3 regions of the Streptomyces sp. NPDC097129 genome follow, and region 2 is predicted to be linked to each of the others. Evidence: riboswitches for the same ligand, from Rfam matches in the RefSeq annotation. Region 2 holds a riboswitch; each other region holds the start of a gene.

Region 1 (9,842 bases), on a different contig from region 2:
GCTCATGCCGGACTGCTCGGGCAGCTCCAGCACCCCGGCGAGCGTCGCCGGGACCAGCTCGGCGTCGTGCAGCGCCGACAGCTCCACGAGCCGCACCCCGTCCGCGTACCGCGCGGCCGCCTCCCCGGCCGCCCGCAGCGCCGTACGGCTCTTGCCGACGCCGCCGGGCCCGACCAGCGTGACGAGCCGCTCCTGGGACAACGCCTCGCGCAGCGCGATGAGTTCCCGCGCGCGGCCGACGAAGCCGGTGACCTCGGCGGGGAGTTGACCACCGCGCCGCTGACCGAATCCGAATCCCATACGACCCCCGTGCGGACCTGCTGCCGGAACTCGTCACAGCGTAGGGACACGGATGCGCAGCGTGAATGGCGCACGTCCGTACACCGCCCGGTCGGAGGACGCGCCGGCCCTAGGTATCACCCGCAGCGGTAATGCCGCCCGTACAGCCGTCCGAGGGGTGAGGAGGCGTCCGAGGTGGACGTCAGGCCATCCAGAAGAACACCGCCGTCATGCGCTTCTCCTCCAGCGAGAGGCCGTGGTAGCCGGTCGCGCTGTGCACGAGGTTGGCGTGGTAGAGCAGCAGCCGGTTGTACCGGTGCGGAACCGTCACGTCCTCCTCGAAGGCGTCCGGTGCGACGAACCGCGTCCCGAGGGCCTGGACGAGATTGGTGTGCGGCGCCTGCACGACGTTCCCGCCGAGCCGCCCGCCGGGCAGGGACTGCCGGTAGAAGGCGGTACCGCAGCCCTTCGGCACCGCCGGATTGAGGTAGAGCACGGCGGCGTACCGGCACAGCGCCCGGGAGTCGGTGTGCGGCCTCGGCTCGCTCTCGCCCTCCCCCACGACCTGCACACAGTTGTGGTTGAGGGTGCCGCCGCCCGGCGCCCGCTGCACCCACAGCTCCTTCGCCCCGGTCGCCCGCCGCACGAGGTTCTCGACCACGGCCAGCTCCCCGGGTTCCAGACCGGGCATGGTGCGCAGCCCGGGCCAGCTCTCGGAGGTGTACGGATACCCCTTGACCCAGTCGTCCGTGCGCAGCACGCGCTCCCGCACGGCGTCGGGATCGGGCAGGACGTCGTCGAAGACCCAGTAGTCGCGGCCCTTGGTGGGCTTGCGATACGGCAGGACGGGGAGCGGCACGGACATGCGGCCGAATCTAGGTGCGGCCCCGCTATGGACTCGCCCGGGGAAGAGTCAACTCTCCCGATGAAAGGTCAATCTTTCGCCAACACGGTTGTCCCGCAAGGCCGTTACGGCCCCTTACCGGCCCTTACGTCACGGTGATGCGGATCTGCTCGCTGGCCGCGCTGACCCCGTTGAAGGTGGCCGTGGCCTGCAGCCGCCCGGCGCCGGCCGGCAGGTCGGTTCCGGGCACGCACGACCAGGTGCCGTCGGCGGCGGCGGTCGTGGAGCACACCTCGTCCTCGTTCTCGTCCCGGACGCTGACCTGGGCGCCCGGATAGGCGGTCCCGGCGGTCCGCGGCCGCGCGTCGAGCGGGACACCGGCCAGCGGCTGCGACAGCGTCGGCTCGGGCAGCCCCACGGTGACGGTGCAGGACCCCTCGTCCCGGCGGGCGCCGCCGGCGTCGGTGACGACCATCGCGCAGGCGCTCAGCCGGGTCCCCGGCACGGCGCCCGCGGGCACGGACAGCACGAACGGGAACGTCCGGCCGGTCCACGGGCCGCCCCCGGCGGTGCCGGTGAACGTGTAACTGCCGGTGCCGCCGTCGGCGGCGACGGCCCCCCGGTACCCGCCGTCGGCCAGCGGCGTACCGGTCACCACGGCCGGCTCCGCCACGGTCAGCGTCAGCCGGGACCCGGCGCCGAGGGCCGGACCGCCGTATCCGGCGACCTCCAGCAGCCCCTGCCGGCCGGGAACGATGGTCACCGAGCCCCACAGCTCGCGCTCCCGGGCCCCGGCGGGCGACTGGACGAGGACGGTCAGAACGAGAGCTGCGCAGCAGCCCAGCGAAGCGAGGGGGCGTCTCATGGTGGCGCGATCTCCCTGAACGAACGGGTGTCGACCCCCCACGCCGATTGTCGGGTCGCAGAGGACAACATGCCGCGCCGGTGCACCCATGGGAGTGACAGCAACGGCAGCCGGCCTTCAGGGGCGCGGGGAACTGCGCGACCAGCCACTACGAAACCCGCAGACGACCGACCCCCTCAACCCGCATCCCGCTTGTCGTCGTCCACGATCTCCGCATCCACCACGTCGTCGTCGGCTTTCCCGCCGGAGGCACCCGCACCCTCACCCTGCCCGCCGGACGCCCCCTGCCCGCCGGAGGCGCCCCGCCCCCGTTCGTACATCGCCGTACCGATCTTCTGCGCCGCCTGAGCCGCCTTCTCCACCGCGGAGCGGATCGCGCCCGTGTCCTCCCCCTTCAGCGTCTCCTTCAGCTCGGCCAGCGCCTCCTCCGTCTCCCGCCGGACGTCCGCCGGGATGCTCTCCGGGTTGTCCCGGATCAGCTGCTCCGTCCGGTAGACGAGCTGCTCCCCCTGGTTGCGGGTCTCCGCCGCCTCCCGCCGGCTCCGGTCCTCCTCCGCGTGCTGTTCGGCCTCCCGCACCATGCGGTCGATGTCGTCCCTCGGCAGCGCGGAGCCCCCGGTGACGGTCATCTTCTGCTCCCGGCCCGTCCCGAGGTCCTTCGCGAAGACGTGCATGATCCCGTTGGCGTCGATGTCGAACGCCACCTCGATCTGCGGGATGCCCCGCGGCGCGGGCGGCAGACCGGTCAGCTCGAACATGCCGAGCTTCTTGTTGTACGCCGCGATCTCCCGCTCCCCCTGGTAGACCTGGATCGTCACCGACGGCTGGTTGTCCTCCGCGGTCGTGAAGATCTCCGCCCGCCGCGTGGGGATCGTCGTGTTGCGCTCGATGAGCCGGGTCATGATGCCGCCCTTGGTCTCGATGCCGAGCGACAACGGGGTGACGTCGAGCAGCAGGACGTCCTTGACCTCCCCCTTGAGCACCCCGGCCTGCAGCGACGCCCCCACCGCCACGACCTCGTCGGGGTTGACGCCCTTGTGCGGGTCCTTGCCCGTCAGCTCCTTCACCAGCTCCGTCACGGCCGGCATCCGCGTGGACCCGCCGACCAGCACCACATGGTCGATGCCCTCGACGGAGATCCCCGCGTCCCGCACCGCGTTCTGGAACGGCCCCTTGCAGCGCTGCAGCAGATCCGCCGTCAGCTGCTCGAACTGCGCCCGCGTCAGCTTCTCCTCCAGGTGCAGCGGCCCCTGCGCGGAGGCGGTGACGTAGGGCAGGTTGACCGTCGTCTCCGTCGACGAGGACAGCTCGATCTTCGCCTTCTCCGCGGCCTCCCGCAGCCGCTGCACGGCCATCTTGTCCTTCGACAGGTCGACGCCGTAGTGGTTCTTGAAGCCGGTGACGAGGTGGTCGACGACCCGCTGGTCCCAGTCGTCGCCCCCGAGACGCGTGTCGCCGTTGGTCGCCTTGACCTCGATGACACCGTCCCCCATCTCCAGCAGCGACACGTCGAACGTGCCGCCGCCGAGGTCGAAGACGAGCACCGTCTGGTCGTTGCCCTTGTCCAGCCCGTACGCCAGCGCCGCCGCCGTCGGCTCGTTGACGATCCGCAGGACGTTCAGCCCGGCGATCTCCCCGGCCTCCTTCGTGGCCTGCCGCTGGGCGTCGTCGAAGTACGCCGGCACGGTGATCACGGCGTCGGTGACGTCCTCCCCCAGGTACGCCTCCGCGTCCCGCTTGAGTTTCTGCAGCACCCGCGCGGAGACCTCCTGCGCGGTGTACCGCTTGCCGTCGATGCCGCCGCTCTCCGGGAAGCGCCAGGTGTGGTCGCCCACATGCCGTTTCACGGACCGGACCGTGCGCTCCACGTTCGTCACGGCCTGCCGTTTCGCGACCTCCCCGACGAGCACCTCGCCGTTCTTGGCGAAGGCGACGACGGACGGGGTGGTGCGGGCGCCCTCCGTGTTGGTGATGACGGTGGGCTCGCCGCCCTCCAGGACCGCGACCACCGAGTTCGTCGTGCCGAGATCGATTCCGACCGAACGCGCCATCGGGCTCTCCCTTCTCGGGTGCCGTATGCCGGGGCTGCGGTCGTACCTCTCTTCCTGCATAAATCTCCGGCCGACCGCCGTCAAGGAAGATTTTCGGCGCCCCGCCGAACACAACCGCGCTTCCCCGCGTACTCCTGTGCGTCCGACCGGACGACGACAGGAGGCATGGTGCGACTCTCGCGGACCGCGACGGGAACCCTCTTCGTGGGCGGAGCCCTCGGCCTGACCCTCGTTGCGCTCGCCTATCCCGCCATGCTCGGCATGAACACGGTGGCCGGCGACACCTCACGGGTGATCGCCAACACCCAGTGGGGACCGCTCACCGAGGCGGACCGCGACTTCGTGGTGAAGGTGCGCGCGGCCGGCCTGTGGGAGTACCCCGTGGGCCAGATGGCCCTGAAGAAGAGCACCGACAAAGCGGTCCTCACCGCCGGGCGGCACCTGATCGACGGGCACGCGGCCCTGGACACCACCTGCCGCAGGGTCGCGCCGATGCTGAACATCACGCTGCCCAACCTGCCCAGCCCCCAGCAGCAGGGCTTCGTCGCCACCCTCAACGCGGACAGCGGCAGGCAGTTCGACTCCGACTTCGCCAACATCCTGCGCATCACGCACGGCTCGATCTTCAACACGATCGCGAAGATCCGCTCCACGACGAAGAACACCCTGGTGCGCGCGCTGGCCGACCAGGCCAACGACACCGTGCTCGACCACATGACGGTCATGGAGAAGACCGGCCTGGTCAACTTCGACCAGGCCCTCTTCCAGCAGACCTCCCCGCCGAAGCTGCCCTCCAGCGACGTCACCCCGCCGCCCCCGCCCGCCGGCCAGCCCCAGGTGGTCCTCACCCCGCCGCCGAACGCGACGTCCGTCCCGGTCCCCCTGCCCGGCGACCCGTCCCCGACGGTCCGCTAGACCTGTCGTTCGGCCCTAACCCAGCCAGACCGTGGTGTCCGGACCGATCCGGCCGTCCTCCAGCGGCGTGCTGGCGAGCAGGACCTCGCCGTGCGGCAGCGGCACCGCACGCTCCGACAAGTTGGCGACGCACCGCCAGCCCTCCGACCGGGCGAAGGCGAGCACCCCGGCCGGGACGTCCTCGGCCCACCGCAGCTCCTCGTCCTGCGCCAGCTTGCGGCGCAGCTTCAGCGCGGCCCGGTACAGCTCCAGCGTCGAGCCGTCCACGCCGTCCTGCGCCTGCACGGCGTACGACGCGAAGGACGGCGGCTGCGGCAGCCAGGCGCCACCCGCCCCGAAGCCGTACGACGGACCGCTCACCGTCCACGGCAGCGGCACCCGGCAGCCGTCGCGGCCCTTGCGGGCATGGCCCGTCTGCTCCCAGATCGGGTCCTGGAGCACCTCGGCCGGCAGCTCGGCGACCTCGGGCAGCCCCAGCTCCTCGCCCTGGTAGAGGTACGCCGAGCCGGGCAGCGCCAGCATCAGCAGCGTCGCCGCGCGGGCCCGGCGCAGACCGGCCGCCGGGTCGATCCGGGGCGCGCGGCCGCCGGACAGCAGCCAGGCGTTGTCGTCGGCGCCCGGCGGCAGCATCAGCCGGGACGCGTGCCGCACGACGTCGTGGTTGGACAGCACCCAGGTCGCCGAAGCGCCGACGGCGCGCGCGCCCGCCAGCGAGGTGGTGATGACCTCGCGCAGCGCGTCCGCGTCCCACGGGGCCTGGAGGTACTCGAAGTTGAACGCCTGCCCCAGCTCGTCCGGCCGGGCGTACAGCGCGCGGCGCTCTCCCGGCACCCACGCCTCGGCGATGGCCGCGCGGGGCGGGGAGTAGGCGTCGAGCAGGCGGCGCCAGTCCCGGTAGATCTCGTGCACCTCGTCGCGGTCGTAGAAGGGATGACTGCCCGCGGGCAGCACCGCCAGGGCCGCCTCGTCGCTCAGTTCGGGCGCGCCGAGGTCGCGCAGCGGCTCGCTGAGGTCCTTGGCCAGGGCGTGCGCGACGTCCACGCGGAAGCCGTCGACGCCGCGGTCGGCCCAGAAGCGCAGGGTGGTGCGCAGGTCGGCTCGGACCTCGTCGTCGGCCCAGTTCAGGTCGGGCTGCTCGCGGGCGAACAGGTGCAGGTACCACTGCCCGTCCGGCACCCGCTCCCAGGCGCTGCCGCCGAACACCGACTGCCAGTCGGAGGGCGGCAGTTCGCCGTGGACGCCGCGGCCGTCGCGGAAGACGTACCGCTCGCGGGCGCGCGAGCCGGGCCCGGCGCGCAGGGCCTCCTGGAACCAGGCGTGCCGGTGCGAGGTGTGGTTGGGGACGATGTCGACGACGACCTTCAGGCCGAGCCGGTGCGCCTCGGCGACGAGCGCGCCGAAGTCGTCCAGGGTGCCCAGGCGCGGGTCGACGGCGCGGTGGTCGGCGACGTCGTAGCCGCCGTCGGCGAGCTCGGAGGGGTAGAACGGGCTCAGCCACAGCGCGTCGGCGCCGAGCGCGGCGAGGTGGGTCAGACGGCCGGTGATCCCGCGCAGGTCGCCGAGCCCGTCGCCGTCGGCGTCGGCGAAGCTGCGGGGGTAGACCTGGTAGACGACGGCCTGCCGCCACCAGTCGGGGTCGCGGGAGGAGAGATCGGGCACGCGGTCTCCTTTCGCCGGTGCGGGCACGACAGTGAGATGACTGTCCACTTCCCCCGGAAAGGGAACGTGCCCGTGCGCGCGCGGGTCAGGGCCCGTCGGCGGTGCACTGCGCGAGCAGGGTCTGTACGTCCGCGTCGACCACCCGGTAGCGGACCACCCGGCCCTGCTTCTCGCCCGCCACCGTGCCGGCCGCCCGCAGCAGCCGCAGGGCCTGCGACACGGCCGGGTCGTTCATGCCGGTCGCGATCGCCAGGTCGGACACCGCGAGCGGGCCGGTGCGGTGCAGGGCGAGCAGAAGGGCGAGCCGGTTGGGGTCGGCGAGCAGGGAGAAGCGGTCGGCCCAGGCACGCACGTGGGCGGCGTCGCCGATGGCGGCGATGGCGTCACAGACGCGGTGGCCGTCGATGGTGCGGCGATCGGCGCGGTCGGGGGGCACGAGGTGCATGCGTGCATTGTGACCCGCGCCGTTGTGATCTTCGATACCTGCTCACCTGTGCAGCTATGCAGAAGACCCTCGGCCCCCCTACCGTGGGCGGGCCGTGGTGTTCGGGAAGCCGGTGGGAAACCGGCGCGGCCCTCGCCACTGTGATGCGGGGAGTTCTCGTCCCGTCCGGCTCACGCCGGGCCACTGGTCCTACGACCGGGAAGGCAGGGACGGCGGACGCACCACCCCTCCCCCAAGGGAGGTACCCCCAAGCCAGGAGACCGGCCACGGCAGCTCACGAAGTGATCCACGAGGTGCTGGAGCGTGACCGGATGACCTTGCCCGACCCTGCCCCGACGACCGCGAAGACCGGCTTCAAGTGGCGGCGGGAGGACACCGTCAAGACCGCCGGGCTGATGGCCGTCATCGCCGCCCTGCACGTCGTCGCCTTCGGAATCCTCTTCCTCCTCGTCGTACCCGGCCACTACGAGGTCGGTACGAAGGCCTTCGGCATCGGCCTCGGCGTCACCGCCTACACCCTGGGCGTACGGCACGCCTTCGACGCCGACCACATCGCCGCCATCGACAACACCACCCGCAAGCTGATGGCCGACGGCAAACGCCCGGTGTCCGTGGGCTTCTGGTTCGCGCTCGGCCACTCCAGCGTGGTCGTCCTGCTCGCCCTGCTGATCGCGGGCGGCACCTCCCTCGCCGGGAAGGTGATGAACGAGGGCTCGGCCACCCACCAGGTGCTCGGCTTCCTCGGCACGACGATCTCCGGCACGTTCCTGTACCTCATCGCCGCGCTCAACCTGGTCGCCCTCGTGGGCATCCTGAAGGTGTTCCGGGAGATGCGCGCGGGGACGTACGACGAACAGGAACTCGAGGCGCACCTGGACGCGCGGGGGTTCATGAACCGCATCCTGGGCCGCCTCACCAAGTCGGTCTCCCGCCCCGGCCAGATGTACCCGCTCGGCTTCCTCTTCGGCCTCGGCTTCGACACGGCCACCGAGGTCACGCTGATGGTGATGGCGGGCTCCGGCGCGGCCGCCGGGCTGCCCTGGTACGCGGTGCTGTGCCTGCCCCTGCTGTTCGCCGCCGGGATGAGCCTGTTCGACACCCTCGACGGCACGTTCATGAACTTCGCCTACCAGTGGGCGTTCTCCAACCCGGTCCGCAAGGTGTTCTACAACCTCGCCATCACCGGCCTGTCCATCGCCGTCGCCTTCGTGATCGGCACCATCGAGCTGGTCGGCGTGCTGCACGACAAGTTCGGCCTGCACGACGGCGTCACCGGCTGGATCGCCGGGATCGACCTCGACAGCGTCGGCTACCTCATCGTCGGTCTGTTCGTCCTGGTGTGGGCGGCGGCGCTCACGTACTGGAGGCTGGCCAAAGTGGAGGAACGCTGGTCGCCCACCGCGGCGGACTAGCGTGCGACGGTCTCCAGGTACAGCTTGACGTAGCGGTCGACGTCGACCTCCAACGCCACGTCCACCAAGGGATGTTCGCGGGCGCCCTCGTGGATCTCGGACTCGCCGGGCCGCGGACGCCGGTCGACGACCGTCTGACCGCGGCCCGGGCCCGGGGCCAGCGACACCTCCACCGGCAGCAGCCGCGTCGTGATCCCGGCCGGGTCGGCGACCGCGCACACCGCGCCCGCGTCCCCGAGACCGCCCGCCTCCTCGCCCTCGGGCTCGCCGCCCTGCGTGGTCGGCCGGTGGGCCAGCAGCTCACCGGCCAGCCGGGTCCCGGGGTCACTGCTCGCCCGCATCCGGTGCACATCGCCGCCCGGCACCACGACCCGCATGAACACGTCCAGGCCGTACATGGTGATCGGCACCCCCGCGGTCAGCAGGATCGCCGCGGCCTCCGGGTCGTGCCAGACGTTGAACTCCGCGACCGGCGTGGCGTTGCCGGTGGCGACCGCGCCGCCCATGAAGACGATCCGCTCGATGTTGCGGGTGACCTCCGGATGGGTGCGCAGCAGCAGCGCGATGTTCGTCAGCGGCGCCGTCGGGATCAGGGTCACCGGCCGCTCACTGGCGAGGATCTCCCGGCGCAGCAGCGTCACCGCGTCGACGTCGGCGGGCCGGCGGCCGGGCGCGGGCAGCCCCAGGTCGCCCATGCCGTCGTGGCCGTGCACATGCCGGGCCGACCGCACCGGCTCGATCAACGGCCGCTCGGCGCCCCGCCCCACCGGGATCTGCGGCGCCCCCGCCTGCTCCAGCACGGTCAGCGTGTTGCGCACGACCCCGTCCACGTCCGTGTTCCCGGCGACACACGTCACCGCGCGCAGGTCCAGACCGGGATGGCGTACGGCGAACAGCAGGGCGAGGGCGTCGTCGACACCGGTATCGCAGTCGATGATCACGGGAATGGGATGACTGGCCACCAGGAGCTCCTTCCGTCGTCCCCCGACGATAAGCGCCCCGGCCGCTCAGCCCCACAGATCCTTAGCGCGCGCCGCGACCACCCCGGCCACCCGCCGCACCAGCTCCGCAACGGGCACCTGCCCCGCCCGCCGCCCGTCCCGCAGCCGCAGCGACACCTCCCCGGCCGCGTCCTCCCGGGCACCGATCACCGCCTGGTACGGCACCAGCCGCGCCTGCCGGATCCGCGCCCCCAGAGTCCCCTGCGCCTCGACCTCGGCCCGCACCCCGGCAGCCCGCGCCCGCTCCACCACCTCCCAGGCCCGCTCCTCCTGCTCCGCCGACACCGGCAGCACGACCAGCTGCACGGGCGCCAGCCAGGCGGGAAAGGCGCCGCCGTGCTGTTCGAGCAGGTGCGCGACCACCCGCTCGA
Region 2 (9,842 bases):
TGTGGGTGATCATCTCCACGGCGCTGACGGTGCTCGCCTACCAGCTGTGGCGCCGTGACCAGCGCGCCCGTGTCTCCCAGAAGGGCGGTGCGGACAAGTGAAGGACGGCGTGAACGGCGTCGCGCTCGGCGTCTTCATCTTCTTCTTCCTGCTCGTCACCGTGCTGGGCTTCCTGGCCGCGCGCTGGCGCAAGGCCGAGAACGAGCACAGCCTCGACGAATGGGGCCTGGGCGGACGGTCGTTCGGCACCTGGATCACCTGGTTCCTGCTCGGCGGCGACCTGTACACGGCGTACACGTTCGTCGCCGTGCCGGCGGCGATCTACGCGGCGGGGGCGTCCGGCTTCTTCGCGGTGCCGTACACGATCCTCGTCTACCCGCTGATCTTCACGTTCCTGCCCCGGCTGTGGTCGGTGTCGCACAAGCACGGGTACGTGACGACCTCGGACTTCGTGCGCGGCCGCTTCGGCTCCAAGGGGCTGTCGCTGGCGGTGGCGCTGACCGGCATCCTCGCGACGATGCCGTACATCGCGCTCCAGCTCGTCGGCATCCAGGCCGTGCTGGACGTGATGGGCGTCGGCGGTGGCGAGAACACGAACTGGTTCGTCAAGGACCTGCCGCTGCTGATCGCGTTCGGCGTGCTGGCGGCGTACACCTACTCCTCCGGTCTGCGGGCGCCCGCGCTGATCGCGTTCGTGAAGGACGCGCTGATCTACATCGTCATCGCGGTGGCGATCATCTACATCCCCATCAAGCTGGGCGGGTTCGACGACATCTTCGCCAAGGCGGGCCACGCGTTCAGCCAGGTCAACCCGGCCACCGGCAAGCCGCGCGGTGCCCTCGCCCCGGGGGAGGCCGGCCAGTGGACGTACGCGACGCTGGCGCTCGGCTCCGCGCTGGCGCTGTTCATGTACCCGCACTCGATCACCGCGACGCTGTCGTCCAGAAGCCGTGAGGTGATCCGGCGCAACACCACGATCCTGCCGCTGTACTCCCTGATGCTGGGCCTGCTCGCGCTGCTCGGGTTCATGGCGATCGCGGCCGGCGTCAAGGTGCAGAACGGCCAGCTGGCCATTCCGCAGCTGTTCGAGGACATGTTCCCGGACTGGTTCGCGGGCATCGCGTTCGCGGCGATCGGCATCGGCGCGCTGGTCCCGGCGGCGATCATGTCGATCGCGGCGGCGAACCTGTTCACGCGCAACATCTACAAGGACTTCATCAAGCAGGACGCCACGCCGAAGCAGGAGGCCCAGGTCTCCAAGATCGTGTCCCTGCTGGTGAAGGTGGGCGCGCTGGTCTTCGTCCTCACCATGGACAAGACGGTCGCCATCAACTTCCAGCTGCTGGGCGGCATCTGGATCCTGCAGACCTTCCCCTCCCTGGTCGGCGGTCTGTTCACGCGCTGGTTCCACCGCTGGGCGCTGCTGGCGGGCTGGGCGGTCGGCATGGCCTACGGCACGCTGGCCGCGTACGGGGTGGCCTCGCCGACGCAGAAGCACTTCGGCGGCTCCGCGAAGGAGATCCCCGGCATCGGCGAGATCGGCTACATCGGCCTGACGGCGTTCGTGCTGAACGTCGCGGTGACCGTGGTCCTCACGCTCGTTCTGAAGGCCGTGAAGGCCCCCGAGGGCGTCGACGAGACCAGCCCGGAGGACTACACGGCGGACGCCGGCGACCCGGGCGTCCAGACCGAACTCCCCCCGGCCACGGCGGGCGCGGGCCACTGACGCACGCCGGTCACTGAAGCGCGCCCCGAAGGGGCGCGGGGAACTGCGCGAGCAACCACGGGGCAACCCGCAGCGGGCCGCCGGAGGCAGATGCCACGGCGGCCCGCTGTCGTAGGGACTCCCTTCGCGGACGACCGGCCGGGGGTGACCCGCGCCCGCCGTAGGAGGACGACGCCCTCACCGGCACCGGCCGCAGGCGCACGGTGTCGGCGAGGCGCTCGTGCGGGCCTGCGTCGAGCGGGCCCGGGCCGTCGGCGGCTGCGGGCGGATCGTCCTGTCGACCCAGCGGACCATGCGCACCGCGCACCGCATCTACGCACGCCTGGGCTTCGTCCGTACGCCCGAACGGGACTGGAATCCCCTCCCGGAGCTCGACGACATCACCCTGCTCACCTACGAGCTGACGCTGTGAAGCCGACGGGACACAACATCTGGGGGTGAGACGACAGCCCGGCACTAGATGTATGCTCATGCTCGCTGTCGCCGCAGGGGAATCCGGTGCGAATCCGGAACTGTCCCGCAACGGTGTACTTGCGTGCTTCGCGCACGCCGGTTCAGTCCGAGGACCTGCCCACAGCGCACCCGGCCACCCGGCCGGCGTGCTCCGACGTCCGGGCCTCGCGGAATGGGCCGGTGGACGCGACGCCGCGTGCGCTCGTGTGCTGCCCCCTGCCCTCGCCGAGGCCCAAGTGCCGAGCGAGGGAGAGCCCCACGTGACCATCGCGCCAGCCGATCCGGCCTCAGCCACCGAGCCGGAGCAGGACGGTCCCGGTGCCGCGCTGCTGCGCACCCTGACCGAGCTGACCGCCGACCTCCCCGACACCGACCCCGGCCGGGTCGCCGCCGCCGCGCTGCGCGGCCGGTCGGCGCACGCCGACGAGGCGGAGCTGCGGGAGCTGGCCACGGAGGCCGCCGCCGGACTCATCTCCGAGGACCCCGCCTACTCGAAGCTCGCCGCCCGCCTGCTCACGCTCGCCATCCGCGCGGAGGCCGCCTCGCAGGGCGTCACGTCGTTCACCGGGTCGGTCGCCGTCGGCCACCGCGAGGGTCTCGTCGCCGACCGCACCGCCGCGTTCGTGACGCTGCACGCGGACCGCCTCGACGCCCTCGTCGACACCACCGCCGACGACCGGTTCGGCTACTTCGGCCTGCGCACGCTCCACAGCCGTTACCTGCTGCGGCACCCGATCACCCGCAAGGTGATCGAGACGCCCCAGCACTTCCTGCTGCGCGTGGCCGCCGGACTCGCCGAGGACGACACCCGCCGCTCCGTCGACGAGGTCGCGGCGCTCTACGGGCTGATGAGCCGCCTCGACTACCTGCCCTCCTCCCCCACCCTGTTCAACTCCGGCACCCGGCATCCCCAGATGTCGTCCTGCTACCTCCTCGACTCCCCGCTGGACGAGCTGGACTCCCTCTACGACCGCTACCACCAGGTCGCCCGGCTCTCCAAGCACGCCGGCGGCATCGGCCTGTCGTACTCCCGTATCCGCGGCCGCGGTTCGCTGATCCGCGGTACGAACGGGCACTCCAACGGCATCGTGCCGTTCCTGAAGACGCTGGACGCCTCGGTCGCCGCGGTGAACCAGGGCGGCCGGCGCAAGGGCGCGGCCGCGGTGTACCTGGAGACCTGGCACTCCGACATCGAGGAGTTCCTGGAGCTGCGGGACAACACCGGTGAGGACGCCCGCCGTACGCACAACCTGAACCTCGCGCACTGGATCCCGGACGAGTTCATGCGCCGGGTGGGCGCCGACGCGCAGTGGTCGCTGTTCTCGCCGTCGGACGTGCCGGAGCTGGTGGACCTGTGGGGCGAGGAGTTCGACGCCGCGTACCGCAAGGCGGAGGACGCGGGCCTGGCGAAGAAGACGCTGCCGGCCCGTGAGCTGTACGGCCGCATGATGCGCACCCTCGCGCAGACCGGCAACGGCTGGATGACCTTCAAGGACGCCGCCAACCGCACCGCCAACCAGACCGCGCTGCCCGGTCACGTCGTGCACTCCTCCAACCTGTGCACGGAGATCCTGGAGGTGACGGACGACAGCGAGACGGCGGTATGCAACCTCGGCTCGGTCAACCTCGGCGCCTTCGTGGACGGCGACGACATCGACTGGGAGCGGCTGGACGCCACCGTCCGCACCGCCGTCACCTTCCTCGACCGCGTCGTCGACATCAACTTCTACCCGACCGAGCAGGCGGGCCGTTCCAACGCCAAGTGGCGTCCGGTGGGCCTGGGCGCGATGGGCCTGCAGGACGTCTTCTTCAAGCTGCGGCTGCCGTTCGACTCCCCCGAGGCCAAGGCGCTCTCCACGCGGATCGCCGAGCGCATCATGCTCGCCGCGTACGAGGCGTCCGCCGACCTCGCCGAGCGCAACGGTCCGCTGCCGGCCTGGGAGAAGACCCGCACCGCGCGGGGTGTGCTGCACCCCGACCACTACGACGTGCAGCTGACCTGGCCGGAGCGCTGGGCGGCGCTGCGGGCCCGGATCGCCGGGACCGGCATGCGCAACAGCCTGCTGCTGGCCATCGCGCCGACCGCCACCATCGCCTCCATCGCGGGCGTGTACGAGTGCGTCGAGCCGCAGGTGTCGAACCTGTTCAAGCGCGAGACGCTGTCCGGCGAGTTCCTCCAGGTGAACACCTACCTGGTCGCCGAGCTGAAGAAGCTGGGGGTGTGGGACGCCCGCACCCGTGAGGCGCTGCGCGAGTCGAGCGGCTCGGTGCAGGACTTCGCCTGGATCCCCGAGGACGTCCGGCGGCTGTACCGCACGGCGTGGGAGATCCCGCAGCGCGGTCTGATCGACATGGCGGCGGCACGGACCCCGTTCCTCGACCAGGCCCAGTCCCTCAACCTCTTCCTGGAGACGCCGACGATCGGCAAGCTCTCCTCGATGTACGCCTACGCCTGGAAGTCCGGGCTGAAGACGACGTACTACCTGCGTTCGCGCCCCGCGACGCGCATCGCCCGCGCCGCCCAGGCGCAGGCCACCGTCCCCGTCCCCGTCCAGCAGGCGGCCCCCGAAGACGCCGTCGCCTGCTCCCTGGAAAACCCCGAGTCCTGCGAGGCCTGCCAGTAATGAGTACCCGTAACACCAACCTCCTCGACCCGGGCTTCGAACTGACCCTGCGCCCCATGCGCTACCCCGACTTCTACGAGCGCTACCGGGACGCGATCAAGAACACCTGGACCGTGGAGGAGGTCGACCTCCACTCGGACGTCGCCGACCTCGCGAAGCTGACGCCGAAGGAGCAGCACCTCATCGGCCGGCTGGTGGCGTTCTTCGCGACGGGTGACTCGATCGTCGCGAACAACCTGGTGCTGACGCTGTACAAGCACATCAACTCCCCCGAGGCGCGTCTGTACCTGTCGCGGCAGCTCTTCGAGGAGGCCGTGCACGTCCAGTTCTATCTGACGCTGCTGGACACCTATCTGCCCGACCCGGACGACCGCGCGGCCGCCTTCGACGCGGTGGAGAACATCCCGTCCATCCGGGAGAAGGCCGGCTTCTGCTTCAAGTGGATCAACGAGGTCGAGAAGCTGGAGCGCCTGGAGTCCAGGGCGGACCGGCGCCGCTTCCTGCTCAACCTCATCTGCTTCGCCGCGTGCATCGAGGGCCTGTTCTTCTACGGCGCCTTCGCCTACGTCTACTGGTTCCGCAGCCGGGGCCTGCTGCACGGTCTGGCCACCGGCACCAACTGGGTGTTCCGCGACGAGACGATGCACATGTCGTTCGCCTTCGACGTGGTCGACACCGTCCGCAAGGAGGAGCCGGACCTCTTCGACGAGGAGCTCGGGCAGCAGGTCACCGACATGCTGAGGGAAGCCGTGGAGGCCGAGCTGCAGTTCGCGCGCGACCTGTGCGGGGACGGCCTGCCGGGCATGAACACCGACTCGATGCGGCAGTACCTGGAGTGCGTCGCCGACCAGCGTCTCACCCGCCTCGGCTTCGCCCCGGTGTACGGCTCGCAGAACCCCTTCTCCTTCATGGAGTTGCAGGGCGTTCAGGAGCTGACCAACTTCTTCGAGCGGCGCCCGTCGGCGTACCAGGTCGCGGTGGAGGGCACCGTCGACCTGGACGAGGACTTCTGAGCCGCGGCTACTTCAGGGTCACAAAGTCTCCGGGCGACACGGCGAGCATGGTGGCCGACGTGCCGGGGTAGTACCAGCGCCAGTCGCCGGCCGCGGAGGCGGTGACGGTGGTGCTGAGCCGGCCGGTGCTGCCCGTCGTCACGGTCCTGACCGTGGTGTAGCGGGTGGTGCCGGCCTTGCGGAACTGGAGCTGGACCTGCTGCCCGGCGTAGCCCTGGTACTTCAGGCTCTCCCAGTTCGCCCGGCTGAGCGTGCCGGTGACGGTCAGCCTGCCGCCCTTGCGCACAGGCTCGGGCGCGGCGTCGGCCGTGAGCGTCGTGGCCCGCTTGACGGAGTAGCGGGCGATGTTCTGGGAGATCCAGTAGTCGCCGTCGTTGGCGTTGACGGTGGCATTGACCTGCCAGAGGCCGGCGACGCGGTTGGTGTCGATGTCGTCGCCGGCCGGCATCCAGGAGGGGGTGGCCTTCATGGTGGCCGTGCACACCGAGGTGGTCGCCGACTTCTTCGCGCAGGTCGTGCCGTACCACTCGATGAAGCCGTAGGCGTTCGACACGTTCATCGTGCTGACGCGGCTGACGCCCTTCACCCCGGAGTTGTCCCGGACGGTGAGGACGACCGGGAACGTGATCTCCTTCGCGGTCCCGACGCCCACGGGGTGACCGCCGTTGACGACGGCCCCCACCACCCGGATGTCTCCCCGCCCCTCGGCGTGGGCGCCGGTCGCGGTGAGCAGCACGAGGGCCGCGGCGCCGCTCGCCGTGGCCCAGGCCGCTCTTCGCCGGATGCCGTTGCTCATGTTTCCCTCCCCTGCGCTCGATCACCGTGATCGACTGCGTGAGCGGGAGGTTACACGCGGGGTCGGACAGTGCGGTGTGCCTGGAGGCGCGGGGTGGTCCGGCGGGGGGTCTGCCCGCGGGGAGCGGGGCTCGCGGCCTCCTTGATCTGCCGGTCCATGCGGCGGTCGCGCAGGACGCCGAGCGCGGACGGCAGGATCAGCAGGACCAGGATCCCGAGGGTGAAGAGCATTCCGATCAGGCCTTCGATCTGGTTTCCGTTCATGGACACCACTCTCGCGCGGGACGCTCCTTACGGTGAGTGGCAGCACTGCCGCAGACCCTCGAATTACTGCCACCGGTGAGGCACACTGGCGGCATGCTGAAGAACGTGGCCGCGGTCCTGCTCGACGGAGCGCACCCCTTCGAACTCGGCGTCGTGTGCGAGATCTTCGGGCTCGACCGCAGCGACGACGGACTGCCCGTGTACGACTTCGCGGTCGTCTCCGCCGAGGGCCCGACGCTGGGCACGCACGTCGGCGGGCTGACCATGTCCACGCCGTACGGCCTAGACCGGCTGGAGGAGGCCGATCTGATCGCCGTCCCGGCCGGCGACGACTTCACGCACCGCATCTATCCGCCGGCGCTGCTGGACGCCCTGGTCCGGGCGGTGGAGCGCGGGTCGCGGGTGCTGAGCGTGTGTTCCGGCGTGTTCGTGCTGGGCGCCGCCGGACTGCTGCACGGGCGGCGCTGCACGGTGCACTGGCACCACGCCGAGGAGCTGCGCCGGCAGTACCCGCGGGCGGTCGTCGAACCGGACGTGCTCTACGTCGACGAGGACCCGGTGATCACCTCGGCCGGCACCGCCGCCGGCATCGACGCCTGTCTGCACCTGGTGCGCAAGGAGCAGGGGCCGGAGGTGGCCAACAAGATCGCCCGGCGCATGGTCGTGCCGCCGCACCGGGACGGCGGGCAGGCGCAGTACATCGAGCGCCCGCTGCCCGCGAACTCCTGCGACACGGTCGGCGAGGTGCTGGCGTGGATGGAGCAGCACCTCGATCAGGAGGTGACCGTCGAACAGCTCGCCGCGCGGGCCCACATGGCGCCGCGGACCTTCGCCCGGCGCTTCCAGCAGGAGACCGGCACGACGCCGTACCGGTGGATCCTGCGCCAGCGGGTGCTGCTGGCGCAGCGGCTGCTGGAGGCGACGGACGAGACGATGGACGCGATCGCCTGGCGTACCGGGTTCGGTACGGCGGCGGCGCTGCGGCACCAGTTCACGCGGGCGCTGGGGACCACCCCGAACGCCTACCGCCGTGCCTTCCGCGGCCCGCAGGCCGCCTGAACGCTCAGCGCGGCACCGCCCGTACCAGCAGCCGGTGCGGGCGCAGGGTGATGCCGACCCGGACGGCGTCGTTCGAGCCGGGCACCTGCTCGAAGCGGTACCGCGCGGCGAGCGCGGCGGTGACGAGCGTCAGCTGTGCCATCGAGAAGTGGTCGCTGGGGCACTTGCGGTTGCCGGTGCTGAACGGGCTCATGGCGTGTTTCGGCACGTCCTTGGCCCGCTCCGGAAGCCAGCGGTCCGGGTCGAACTCCAGGTTGCGGGCGTACGACTTCGGGTCGCGCTGGATCGCGTACGGGCTGTAGATGATGTCGGACCCGGCCGGAATGCGATAGCCACCGAGTTCGGTGTCGACGACCGCCCGCCGGGTCAATATCCATACAGCCGGCCGCAAACGCATGGCCTCGATGACGACATTGTTGGTGTGCCGCAGCGAGCGCACGTCCTCGAATGCGACGGGCCGCCCGCCGGTGACGGATTCGACTTCGTCGCGCACCTTGTCGGCGTGTTCGGGGTGCTCGGCAAGTGCCTGAAGCAACCACATGATGGTGGATGCCACTGTTTCGCTGCCGGGGGTCAGGATGGCGACCACCTGGTCGTGGATCTCCTGCTCCCCGATGGGCTCGCCGCTTTCGTCCTTCGCTTCCAGCAATGCCGTCAGCAAATCGTCCGGCTTTTGACCAGATGCGCGTCGCTCGGCGATGATCTCGTCGACGAGGAGATGCAAATCGGCCAGCGCCCGATTGAATTCGCGGTTGCCCGGCGTCGGCAGCCGGTACAGCGGTCCGAGCGGGACCACCATCCGCCGGTACATACCGCGGAAGACGACCGCGAGGGCCGTGCACAGCCGCTCGGCGCGCTCGTCCATGTAGTCGCCGCGCAGCAGGCAGCGGGCGGCGATGCGCACCGCGACACGGAAGGACTCGCCGGTGCAGTCGAGGGTCCCGGCGCCCCGCCAGCGCTCGACGAGCGCGTGCGCCTCCTCCTCCATGATCGGCCCGTACGCGGGGATCGCGTCGAGCCGGAACGCGGGCTGGATGGTGCGCCGCTGGCGGCGGTGCAGCGGGCCGTTGGCCGTGGCCACGCCCTCCTTGCCGAGCAGCCCCTCCAGGGACTCCCACAGGGGGCCGGCGATGTGGTAGTCGGGGCTGAGGGCGAGGGCGCCGGTCAGTTCCGGGGTGGTGACGGCGTAGAGCGTCTTGGGGCCGAGCCTGAGGCGGACGACGTCGCCGTGCTCGCGCAGGGCGGACATGAACCGCAGCGGGTCGCGCGCCAGCTTCCAGCCGTGGCCGAGGAGGGGCACACCGCCGCCCGCGATCGGGGGCTCGCGCAGTTCCGGGGCCGTGGGCACCGGGGGCTTCACGGACTCGACGGTCATTTCTCACCTGCCGCTTCGTTGTTGACGTACGGGGGCGTGGACCGGTCGTCCCAGCTGTCGACCATGTACCGGCCGGACTCGTGGTGGAACCAGTAGACGGAACTGAACCAGTTCCGCATGTTCGCGACACAGGCCCGTACGGCGGCGCTCAGTTCTTTTCCGCGCACTGTTCCGTCGTCGAGTCCGTCGGCGAACCGTAAAGCATCCTGTTCCGCGTCGAGGAATTGCGTGATGCATTCATCCACGCGACGCCGGACTTCGCGTACCGCTTCTTCCAGAGTCAGCCCCTCATGGGTGATGAGACTGATTCCGAGATTGTGCACCTCGTCGCCGGCTATTTCTTTCGGCAGCGAACACAGGTCGTTGTACCAGGCGGCGAATTCCTGGCTCAGCAGGGCCGGGCGCCGGTATGCCGGGTTCTTTCGCACGGCGTCCGGGAGTTCACAGCCGGCGCTGGGTTCGAGCAGGTCGGTCCAGATCCAGTGCGCGAAGGTGAGCCGGCGCAGGGCCAGGTATTCCGCGACCGTCGGGAC
Region 3 (9,842 bases), on a different contig from region 2:
CGGGCGACGCGGGCGGCGGCGGCCAGCCCGGAACGAGCCATTCCGGCCAGCTCCGCGGGCGCCGGGGTGCCCTCGGGCGGGCGGGGCGCCCGCCGGCGCGGGCGCCTCTGGTTCACGGCTCTGGGGGCGGCGGCCAGGGGTCGGGGTCGGACGAGTCGAAGCCTGGAGTCGCGCGGGATACGGGACGTCACAGGTGCAGTCTTCCGGTTGACGGTCCGAAAACCCAAACGGAATGCCACGGCGGGCTTCGGCGGTGGGTGGCGGGCCTGCTCAGGACGGCCGGACCAGGCGTGATCAGGCCACTCGTACGCCCTTGAACGGACCCCAGAAACGGAATAAGCCCCACCGCCCCGGGGCCACTGCGACGGCGCGAACCGCCTGCACGTGCACGCCGGGCCCCGTCGCGTCGGCCACAGCTCCGCGCGGCGACACCAACGCCCCCGCACGTCACCCGCAGGCCCCGGGCGCCCGGGCCCGCCCGCGCGCCCGTCGGCGGCCGGACAGCGGCGGCACGGCTCGGAAACCGGTGGACGGCGGTGTCGGCGTCGCCACGCGAGACCGCCTGCGCAGGCCCCGCCGCGGCGACCACCGCGGCGCGAGTGACACCACGGGGCGTCTGCGCGCGGGACCGCCACTCCGCGAGGCGAGGCCGACACCCAGGCACGTCGCCGCGAGCCCGGGGCCAGGTCCCGACCGCGCATCCCCCGGCGGCCGGACAGCGGCGACACGGGCACTGCTCCGACGGCGACGGGTGGCCGAGGCGGCGGAGCACCACTCGCCTGGGGGCCACGCCACCTCGCCGAGCGGCGACAGGCCGTCGGGAGATCCCGGGCCTGCGGCGGCTCCGCCGGTCGCAAGGCGGCGTGCTCTGCCACGGGACGGGCGCCCACCGGCGATCCGCCCGACCGGCGCTGCAAGGCGCAGCGGGCTCGCCCGCGCGGGCGCCCGTCCCCGCGCATGGCAGCCGTTCGCCGGCGTGAGTCGGCAAGCCGCCCGGCAGGGGGCCACGCCGGCGTCAGTCGACGATCCGCCCCGACCGGTGCTGCAAGGCGCGGCGGCTCGCCCGCGCGGGCGCCCGTCCCGGCGCATGGCTGCCGTTGGCCGGCGTGAGGCGGCGAGCCGCTCGGCAGGGGAACCGTGACCGGCGGCGGGCCGGGCACGGGCTTCCGTGCCGGGGGCGGGGCCCCGGTGGCGGCCGTGTCGGCGCCGGATAGCGCCGTGCCCCCGTCGGGCGTCTCATCGCCACGCGGCGGGGTCACATCAGTGGGGTCATGAAGCGGCGGAGTGCTTCCTCGTAGGACTCGGGGTCGGCGTTCCACATCGCTCCGTGGGGAGCGTGGGCGACCGTGTGCAGGGCGACCAGGTCGGGGCGGCGTTCGGCGAAGCGGCGGGAGAAGCGCCAGGGGGCCACCGTGTCGCCGGGGCCGTGGACGATCAGCGTCGGCACCGACAGGCCGTCGGCGTCCGCGGTGATGGTGCCGTCGGCGGGGCCGTCCTGCAGTCCGGTGCGGCCCTGCGCGGCGCGCACCGCGAGCGGCAGCAGCGCGCCCGGTGTGCGCCGGGCCAGGGCGAGGGCGCGCAGTGTGGTCGGCCAGCTGAGCACCGGGGAGTCCAGCACGAGCCCGGAGACGTGCTCCCGCATGCCCGAGAGTTCGGCCGCGCGCAGCGCCATCGTGGCGCCGGTGGACCAGCCGTACAGGACGACCCGGCGGGCGCCATAGCGCACGGCGTAGCGGATCGCGGCGTCCACGTCGCGCCACTCGGTCTCGCCGAGGTGGTTCAGGCCGTCCGGGGGGCGGGGGGCGCCCAGGTCGCCGCGGTAGGCGAGGGCGAGCACGGGCAGGCGCAGCCGGTTCAGCATGCCCATGACGTTCAGGGGGAGCTCGCGGGTCGTGCCGAGACCGTGCACGGCGATCACCCACGTGTCCCGGGCGGCGGGCACGAACCAGGCGGGCAGGGAGCCGAGTTCCCCGGGCACGTCGACGTCGGCGTGTTCCAGGCCGATGGCGGCCCGGGGGTCGCCGACGTGGAGGTTGGCGGTGAGCCACACCTTGTCGCCTGGTTCCAGCGTCCCGTGGGTGACGCGTTCCAGGCGCCGTACGACGGTGTCCGCGGTGTGCTCGGCGGAGTCCAGGACCTGGCCGACGACCGCATGGCTGCCGTCGCCGGCGAGGCCGTACGTGCCGGGGCGCAGGGCGGCCAGGTCGCGGGTGAGCGCGATCCGGCCGGCGGCCGTGGCGTGGACGGTGAGCCGGGGCTCGGTCGGCAGCGGCCGGCCCGGGGGCGCCTTGAGCGCGGCGTCGCTGGCCAGTCGGCCGGCGACCACGGCCGCGGCCCCGGCACCCATCACGGCGGTGACGGCAGCGGCCGTCGCTTTGACAGTGCGCACGACATTCAGTTTCCCGGCGGTGTCCGTCCCAAGCCACCGGAAGCACATCCGGGGAACCGAGGGGGGCGACATCCGGGGAACCGAGCCGGGCGTCACGCGGGGGAAGGCCCCCGGCGGCCGGCCTCACGCGGCCGCCGTCACTCCCGCTGCCCGTAGCCCCGCAGCCGCTCCCCCACCTCCGTCAGCTGCTCCTCGCTCAGCAGGCTGGGGGCGAGGCCCGGGACGGAGGCCGCCGTGAGCCACAGGCGGCACATCCACTCCAGCTGGGCGGTGCGGTCGTAGGCCTGGTCGAGGGTGGCGCCGTAGGTGATCGTGCCGTGGTTCCGCAGGAGGCAGCCCGTGCGGCCGGCCAGGGCCCGCAGCATGTTCTCGGCCAGTTCCCTCGTGCCGTATGCCGCGTAGGGGGCGACCCGGACGGGGCCGCCGAGGGCCGCTGCCATGTAGTGGACGAGGGGGAGTTCCGGCACGAGCGTGGAGACCGCCGTGGCGTGGACGGCGTGCGTGTGCACCACGGCCCGGGCGTCCGTGGTGCGGTAGACGGCGAGGTGCATCGGCAGCTCGCTCGTCGGCACCAGCGTGCCGCGCACCTGGCGGCCGTCGAGGCCGACCGCCGTCAGGTCCCGCGGCCGCAGCCGGTCGTAGGGCACGCCCGACGGAGTGACCAGCACCAGGTCGCCGACGCGCACCGAGACGTTCCCGGAGGTGCCGACGACCAGCCCGTCGGCGACGGTCCGGCGCGCCGCGGCGACCAGATCCGCCCAGGCCCGGGCCTCCCGCTCGCCCGCGTCCCCCTCGCCCGCCTCCCGCTCGCCCGCCTCCCGATCGGCCGCCTCCCGATCGGGAGCCTGACGCTCACCGGCCGCCTCCCCCTCGCCGCCCGTCCGTCCGTCCTGCCGCTCCCGCCACTGCTCCGTCATGCCGCGATCCTGCCAGCCCGGGGTGACCGAAATCTCTTCCCCGGGCCCGCGAGCGGCCGCGACGGCCCGCGCCGGGCACGCGGGCCGTGTGCCGCCCGGGCCGGGGCGGTGGAACGGAGCAGCGGCCCCCTCTTTCCGACATCGGGACGCCCGGCTCAGTTCACCTTCCGTTCACCCGGGTTACCTACGTTCGACCCGCCAATGACTTCGAACGAATGCCTGGGTAAATGGAAAGCTTCTCGCTGATCCTCGCGATTGTGGTGGTCACTGCTCTCGCGTTCGATTTCACGAACGGTTTCCACGACACCGCCAACGCGATGGCCACCACCATCTCGACCGGCGCGCTGCGGCCCAAGATCGCCGTGGCCATGTCCGCCGCCCTCAACCTCGTGGGCGCCTTCCTCTCCGTGGAGGTCGCCAACACGATCTCCAAGGGTCTCGTCGACGAGAGCGGCATCCGTCCCGAGGTCATCTTCGCCGCCCTGGTCGGCGCGATCCTCTGGAACCTGCTGACCTGGCTCGTGGGCCTGCCCTCCAGCTCCTCGCACGCCCTCATGGGCGGTCTGATCGGCGCCACCGTCGCCTCGGCCGGCTTCGGCGCCGTCCACGGCGACGTGCTCGTCACCAAGGTGCTGCTGCCCGCGGTCGCCGCCCCCGTCGTGGCCGGCGTCGCGGCGATGGTCGCGACCCGCCTGTCGTACACGCTCGGCAAGAAGGCCGACGGCAAGGCCGCCGCGAAGGGCTACCGGGCCGGCCAGATCGCCTCCGCGGGCCTGGTCTCGCTCGCCCACGGCACCAACGACGCGCAGAAGACGATGGGCATCATCACCCTGGCCCTGGTCGCCGGCGGCGCCATCGCGCCCGACTCCGACCCGCCCACCTGGGTGATCCTCTCCGCCGGCCTGGCCATCGCGCTCGGCACCTACATCGGCGGCTGGCGCATCATCCGCACCATGGGCAAGGGCCTGACGGACATGCAGCCGCAGCAGGGCTTCGCCGCCCAGACCAGCGCGGCCACCGCCATCCTCGCCTCCTCCCACCTCGGCTTCTCGCTGTCCACCACGCACGTCGTCTCCGGCTCCGTGATGGGCGCGGGCGTGGGCCGCAAGGGCGGTGTGGTGCGCTGGTCGACCGCGACCCGGATGCTCGTCGCCTGGGTGCTGACCCTGCCGGCCGCCGCGCTGGTCGGCGCGCTCGCCGAGTACGTCACCGGCTTCGGCGCCTGGGGCACCGCGCTGGTCGCCGTCTTCCTGGTGGCCTCCAGCTTCGGCATCTGGAAGCTCTCCCGCCGCGAGGTGGTCGACCACACGAACGTCAACGCCGTGGAGGAGGAGCCGGCCGGCGTGGTCACCACCGCGATCGCCGCCGTGACCCCGCCCCCGGCGGCCGGCCCGGCCGGCACGGACGACCTGATGACCACCATCCCCTCCCCCGAGCAGCCGGCCACCGCGAACCCGGCCCCGGCCCCGGCCGCCTGACCGCCGCCACCGGGTACGAAGGAAGAGAAGCAGCATGAAGATCGACTGGGCGGCCCTCGGTTCCGTCTTCGGTGTCAGCCTCGGGGTCACCGTGGGCCTGGTGACCCTGTTCACCCTCGGCATCATGGGCCTGTCCCGCCGCGAGCGGGTCCAGGCCCAGGGCGGCTCGGCCGCCCTCACGCTCACCGGCGCGTACGCCTGCTTCGCGGCGTGCGCGGCGGCGGTGGCGTACGGCATCAGCCTGATCGTCGCCTGACCGGCCACACCACAAGGACGCGGGGTGCCACACCGGCACCCCGCGTTTTGCCGTGCGACCGGGCACGTCGCCGCCGTGCGACCGGGCACGTCGCCGCCGTGTCACCGGGCAGGTCGCCGCCGTGTGACCGGGCACGTCGCCGCCGTGTGACCGGGCAGGTCACCCCTGTGTGGGCCTGCCCACACTCCTCCGCCCCAGGTCAAGGGCAAGTTGACGGTCCCCGAACAGCCGTGGTGGACTGCCGGAGCCAAGTTTGCGGCGTGCAGGAGAGGAAGCCGGTGGAAGTCCGGCGCGGTCCCGCCACTGTCACCGGGGTGAGCAACCCCGGGAGCCAGGAACTCTCACCGCCGATCTCCTTCGAACCAGGGCGCGGACACCCTGAGTGAGGACAAGACGCCATGCGCGGCTGCCGGTTGAGGACCACGCCCATCAGCGACGCCCAGCCCGACCCCACGGCCGGCTGAGCCCGATGCGAGCCGAACGCGTCTTCGCGTACGGCGCCGCCGCCGGCCTCCTCGGCGACCTCCTCCTCGGTGATCCGCGCCGCGGGCACCCGGTCGCCGTGTTCGGACGGGCCGCGGGCGCCGTCGAGCGCGCCCTGTGGCGCGACCACCGCGGCTGGGGCGCCCTGCACACCGCCGTCTGCGCCGGTGGCGCCGCCGCCCTCGGGGCCGTCGCCGCCCGCTCCGTGCGCCGCTCCCCCGCCGCCTCGATCGCGCTGACCGCCGCCGCCACCTGGTCCGTGGTCGGCGGTACCTCCCTCGCGCGTGAGGCCCGCGCGATCGGGCGCGCGCTGGAAGCCGGGGACGTGGAGGCGGCGCGGGCCCGGCTGCCCCATCTGTGCGGCCGGGACCCGCAGGCGCTGGACGCCGACGGGATCGCCCGGGCCGTGGTCGAGTCGGTCGCCGAGAACACCTCCGACGCCGTCGTGGGCGCGCTGGTGTGGGGCGCCGTCGGCTCGGTGCCGGGGCTGCTCGGGTTCCGGGCCGTCAACACCCTGGACGCGATGGTCGGTCACAAGTCGCCGCGGCTGCGGCGCTTCGGCTGGGCCGCCGCCCGCCTCGACGACGTGGCCGGCTGGCCGGGCGCCCGGCTGACCGCCGTCCTCGCCGCGCTCACCGGCCCGGACCGGCGCGGCGCCGTACGGGCCTGGCGGGCGGACGCGGCGAAGCACCCGAGCCCCAACGCGGGCCCCGTGGAGGCCTCCTTCGCGGGCGCGCTCGGCGTGCGGCTGGGCGGCACCCTCTCCTACGGCGGGCGCGTCGAGCACCGGCCGGTGCTGAACGCGCAGGGACGCGCCGTCGGGACCCAGGACATCGCCCGGGCGGTACGGCTGTCCCGGCGCGTGAGCTGGCTTGCGCTCGGCGTGTGCGCGGGCGCACGCCTCATCGGGAAGGGGCGTGAACGATGAACGGTGGTCTCCTCGTCGCCGGCACCACCTCCGACGCGGGCAAGAGCGTCGTGACCGCCGGGATCTGCCGGTGGCTGGTGCGGCAGGGCGTGAAGGTGGCGCCCTTCAAGGCGCAGAACATGTCCCTCAACTCCTTCGTCACCCGCGAGGGCGCCGAGATCGGGCGGGCGCAGGCCATGCAGGCCCAGGCGTGCCGGACCGAGCCGACCGCGCTGATGAACCCGGTGCTGCTCAAGCCCGGTGGCGAGCAGAGCAGCCAGGTGGTGCTGCTGGGCAAGCCGGTGGGCGAGCTGAGCGCGCGCGGCTACCACGGCGGGCGGCAGCAGAAGCTGCTCGGCACGGTCCTGGAGTGCCTGGCCGAGTTGCGGGGCACGTATGACGCGGTGATCTGCGAGGGGGCGGGCTCACCGGCGGAGATCAATCTGCGCCGGACCGACATCGTGAACATGGGCATCGCGCGGGGTGCGCGGCTGCCCGTGCTCGTCGTCGGCGACATCGACCGCGGGGGCGTCTTCGCGTCCTTCTTCGGCACGCTCGCCCTGCTCTCGCCGGAGGACCAGGAGCTGGTCGCCGGGTTCCTGGTGAACAAGTTCCGCGGTGACGTCTCGCTGCTGGAGCCTGGCCTGGACATGCTGCACGGCCTCACCGGACGCCACACCTACGGCGTGCTGCCGTTCCGGCACGGGCTCGGCATCGACGAGGAGGACGGCCTGCGGGTGTCCCTGCGCGGCACCGTCCGCGAGTCGGCCGTCTCCCCGCCCGTCGGCGAGGACGTGCTGCGGGTCGCCGTCTGCGCGATCCCGCTGATGTCCAACTTCACCGACGTGGACGCGCTGGCCGCCGAACCGGGCGTCGTGGTGCGGTTCGTGGACCGGCCGGAGGAGCTGGCCGACGCGGATCTCGTGGTGGTGCCGGGCACGCGCGGGACCGTACGCGCTCTTCAGTGGCTGCGGGAGCGCGGACTTGCCGGCGCCCTGAAGCGCAGGGCCGCCGAAGGCCGCCCCGTCCTCGGCATCTGCGGCGGTTTCCAGGTCCTCGGCGAGCACATCGAGGACGACGTCGAGTCGCGCGCCGGCGCGGTCGACGGGCTCGGCGTCCTGCCCGTGCGCGTGCGGTTCGCCCGCGAGAAGACCCTGACCCGGCCGGCCGGGGAGGCCCTCGGCGAGCGGGTCGACGGGTACGAGATCCACCACGGGGTGGCTACGGTCGAGGGCGGCGACCCCTTCCTCGACGGCTGCCGCGTCGGCCAGACCTGGGGCACCCACTGGCACGGCTCGCTGGAGTCGGACGGCTTCCGCCGCGCCTTCCTGCGGGAGGTGGCCGCCGCCGCGGGCCGCCGGTTCGTGCCCGCGCCGGACACCTCCTTCGCCGCGCTGCGCGAGGAGCAGCTCGACCGGCTCGGCGACCTGATCGAACAGCACGCGGACACGGACGCGCTGTGGCGGCTCATCGAGTCCGGCGCGCCACAAGGACTGCCTTTCATTCCACCGGGAGCGCCCGCATGAGCACAGTGTTGTTGTTGTCGACCGCCGACACGGATCTCCTGGCGGCCCGGGCCTCCGGCGCGGACTACCGGATCGGCAACCCCACCCGCGTCGACGTCGCCGCCGAACTGCCGGGCCTGCTCGACGGCGCGGACCTCGCCGTCGTCCGCCTGCTCGGCGGCAAGCGGGCCTGGGAGGACGGCCTCGCCGCGCTGAAGGCGTCCGGCGTGCCGACCGTACTGCTGGGCGGCGAGGCCGTCCCGGACGCCGAGCTGATGGCCGAGTCGAGCGTGCCGGCCGGCGTGGTCGCTCAGGCGCTGCGCTACCTGGTCGAGGGCGGCCCGGCGAACCTGCTGGAGTTGTCGCGGTTCCTGTCGGACACCGTGCTGCTGACCGGTGAGGGCTTCGAGGAGCCGCACAAGATGCCGGAGTTCGGCGTCCACGGCTCGTACGCGCTGGAGGACGGGCGTCCGACCGTCGGGGTGCTCTTCTACCGCGCCCACGAACTGAGCGGCAACACCGCCTTCGTGGACACCCTGTGCGAGGCGATCGAGGCGCAGGGCGCCAACGCGCTGCCCGTGTACTGCGGTTCGCTGCGCGGCGCGGACGCCGGGCTGTACGAACTCCTGACGCGGGCCGACGCCCTGGTCGCCACCGTGCTCGCGGCCGGCGGCACGCACGCCTCGCAGGCGTCGGCGGGCGGCGACGAGGAGGCCTGGGACATCGGCGCGCTCGCCGACCTCGACGTCCCCGTGCTGCAGGGGCTCTGCCTGACCTCGTCGAAGAGCGCCTGGGAGGAGTCCGACGCGGCCCTGTCCCCCATGGACGCGGCGATGCAGGTGGCGATCCCGGAGTTCGACGGCCGGCTGATCACCGTGCCGTTCTCCTTCAAGGAGCAGGGCCCGGACGACGTCCCGGTGTACGTCGCCGACCTCGGGCGAGCGGCGCGGGTCGCCGGGATCGCTGTGCGGCACGCCCGGCTGAAGCACAAGCCGAACGCCGAGAAGAAGATCGCGCTGGTCTTCACCGCCTACCCGACCAAGCACTCCCGCGTCGGCAACGCGGTCGGTCTGGACACGCCCGCGTCGGCGGTGCGGGTGCTGGACGCGCTCCGCGACGCCGGATACGCGCTGACCGAGTACCCCTGCGGCGGCGACGAGCTGATCCACCGGCTCATCGCGGCCGGCGGTCACGACGTCGAATGGCTCACCGAGGAACAGCTGGCCGCCGCGCCCGCACGGGTGCCGCTGGCCGACTACCGGGCGTGGTTCGAGAAGCTGGACCCCGACCTCAGGGACGCCATGCTTCAGGCGTGGGGCGAGCCGCCGGGCAGCCTGTACGTCGACGGCGACGACATCGTGCTGGCCTCCCTGCAGTTCGGGAACGTCGTCGTGATGATCCAGCCGCCGCGCGGCTTCGGCGAGAACCCGATCGCGATCTACCACGATCCGGACATGCCGCCGTCCCACCACTACATGGCGGCCTACCGCTGGCTGGAGAACGGCTTCGGCGCGGACGCGATCGTGCACATGGGCAAGCACGGCACGATGGAGTGGCTGCCGGGCAAGGGACTCGGCCTGTCGGGCGGGTGCGCCCCGGACGCCGTCCTCGGCGACCTGCCGCTGATCTACCCGTTCATCGTCAACGACCCCGGCGAGGGCACCCAGGCCAAGCGGCGCGGTCACGCCACGGTGGTCGACCACCTCGTACCGCCGATGGCGCGCGCCGACACCTACGGCGACCTGGCGAAGCTGGAGCAGCTGCTCGACGAGTACGCGCTGGTGTCCGACCTGGACCCGGCGAAGGCGCCGGCCGTCCGCGCGCAGATCTGGACGCTGGTGAAGGCGGCCGAGCTGCACCACGACCTGCATGTGGACGAGCAGCCGGACGACGAGACGTTCGACGAG

What was found. A riboswitch is a leader RNA that binds a small molecule or an ion and turns the genes downstream of it on or off. The one in region 2 is predicted to bind cobalamin.
Region 1: it holds a riboswitch for cobalamin, as region 2 does, so the genes downstream of both, nicT (Nickel transporter NicT) here and AC0B9F_RS15150 (ribonucleoside-diphosphate reductase subunit alpha) in region 2, are expected to answer to the same signal.
Region 3: it holds a riboswitch for cobalamin, as region 2 does, so the genes downstream of both, AC0B9F_RS35310 (cobalamin biosynthesis protein) here and AC0B9F_RS15150 (ribonucleoside-diphosphate reductase subunit alpha) in region 2, are expected to answer to the same signal.

Annotation. Positions count from the first base shown of each region.
Region 1 covers NZ_JBVOQE010000011.1:92,054-101,895, forward strand. The annotation lists gene AC0B9F_RS28480 (ATP-binding protein) at 1-300, opposite strand, end outside; gene AC0B9F_RS28485 (DUF6445 family protein) at 482-1,144, opposite strand; gene AC0B9F_RS28490 (Ig-like domain-containing protein) at 1,269-1,988, opposite strand; gene dnaK (molecular chaperone DnaK) at 2,165-4,039, opposite strand; gene AC0B9F_RS28500 (DUF4142 domain-containing protein) at 4,244-4,954, shown strand; gene AC0B9F_RS28505 (glycoside hydrolase family 13 protein) at 4,970-6,661, opposite strand; gene AC0B9F_RS28510 (ArsR/SmtB family transcription factor) at 6,699-7,058, opposite strand; cobalamin riboswitch at 7,137-7,341, shown strand; gene nicT (Nickel transporter NicT) at 7,370-8,470, shown strand; gene AC0B9F_RS28520 (nucleoside hydrolase) at 8,467-9,432, opposite strand; gene thrS (threonine--tRNA ligase) at 9,478-9,842, opposite strand, start outside.
Region 2 covers NZ_JBVOQE010000004.1:286,870-296,711, reverse strand. The annotation lists gene AC0B9F_RS15165 (DUF3311 domain-containing protein) at 1-101, shown strand, start outside; gene mctP (monocarboxylate uptake permease MctP) at 98-1,726, shown strand; partial or broken gene AC0B9F_RS15155 (GNAT family N-acetyltransferase) at 1,920-2,138, shown strand; cobalamin riboswitch at 2,191-2,315, shown strand; gene AC0B9F_RS15150 (ribonucleoside-diphosphate reductase subunit alpha) at 2,440-4,803, shown strand; gene AC0B9F_RS15145 (ribonucleotide-diphosphate reductase subunit beta) at 4,803-5,816, shown strand; gene AC0B9F_RS15140 (hypothetical protein) at 5,824-6,612, opposite strand; gene AC0B9F_RS15135 (hypothetical protein) at 6,663-6,875, opposite strand; gene AC0B9F_RS15130 (GlxA family transcriptional regulator) at 6,969-7,934, shown strand; gene AC0B9F_RS15125 (bifunctional albaflavenone monooxygenase/terpene synthase) at 7,939-9,309, opposite strand; gene cyc1 (epi-isozizaene synthase) at 9,306-9,842, opposite strand, start outside.
Region 3 covers NZ_JBVOQE010000019.1:50,160-60,001, forward strand. The annotation lists gene AC0B9F_RS35285 (hypothetical protein) at 1-191, opposite strand, end outside; gene AC0B9F_RS35290 (alpha/beta hydrolase) at 1,256-2,389, opposite strand; gene AC0B9F_RS35295 (class II aldolase/adducin family protein) at 2,527-3,306, opposite strand; gene AC0B9F_RS35300 (inorganic phosphate transporter) at 3,534-4,784, shown strand; gene AC0B9F_RS35305 (hypothetical protein) at 4,819-5,040, shown strand; cobalamin riboswitch at 5,238-5,403, shown strand; gene AC0B9F_RS35310 (cobalamin biosynthesis protein) at 5,510-6,451, shown strand; gene AC0B9F_RS35315 (cobyric acid synthase) at 6,448-7,956, shown strand; gene cobN (cobaltochelatase subunit CobN) at 7,953-9,842, shown strand, end outside.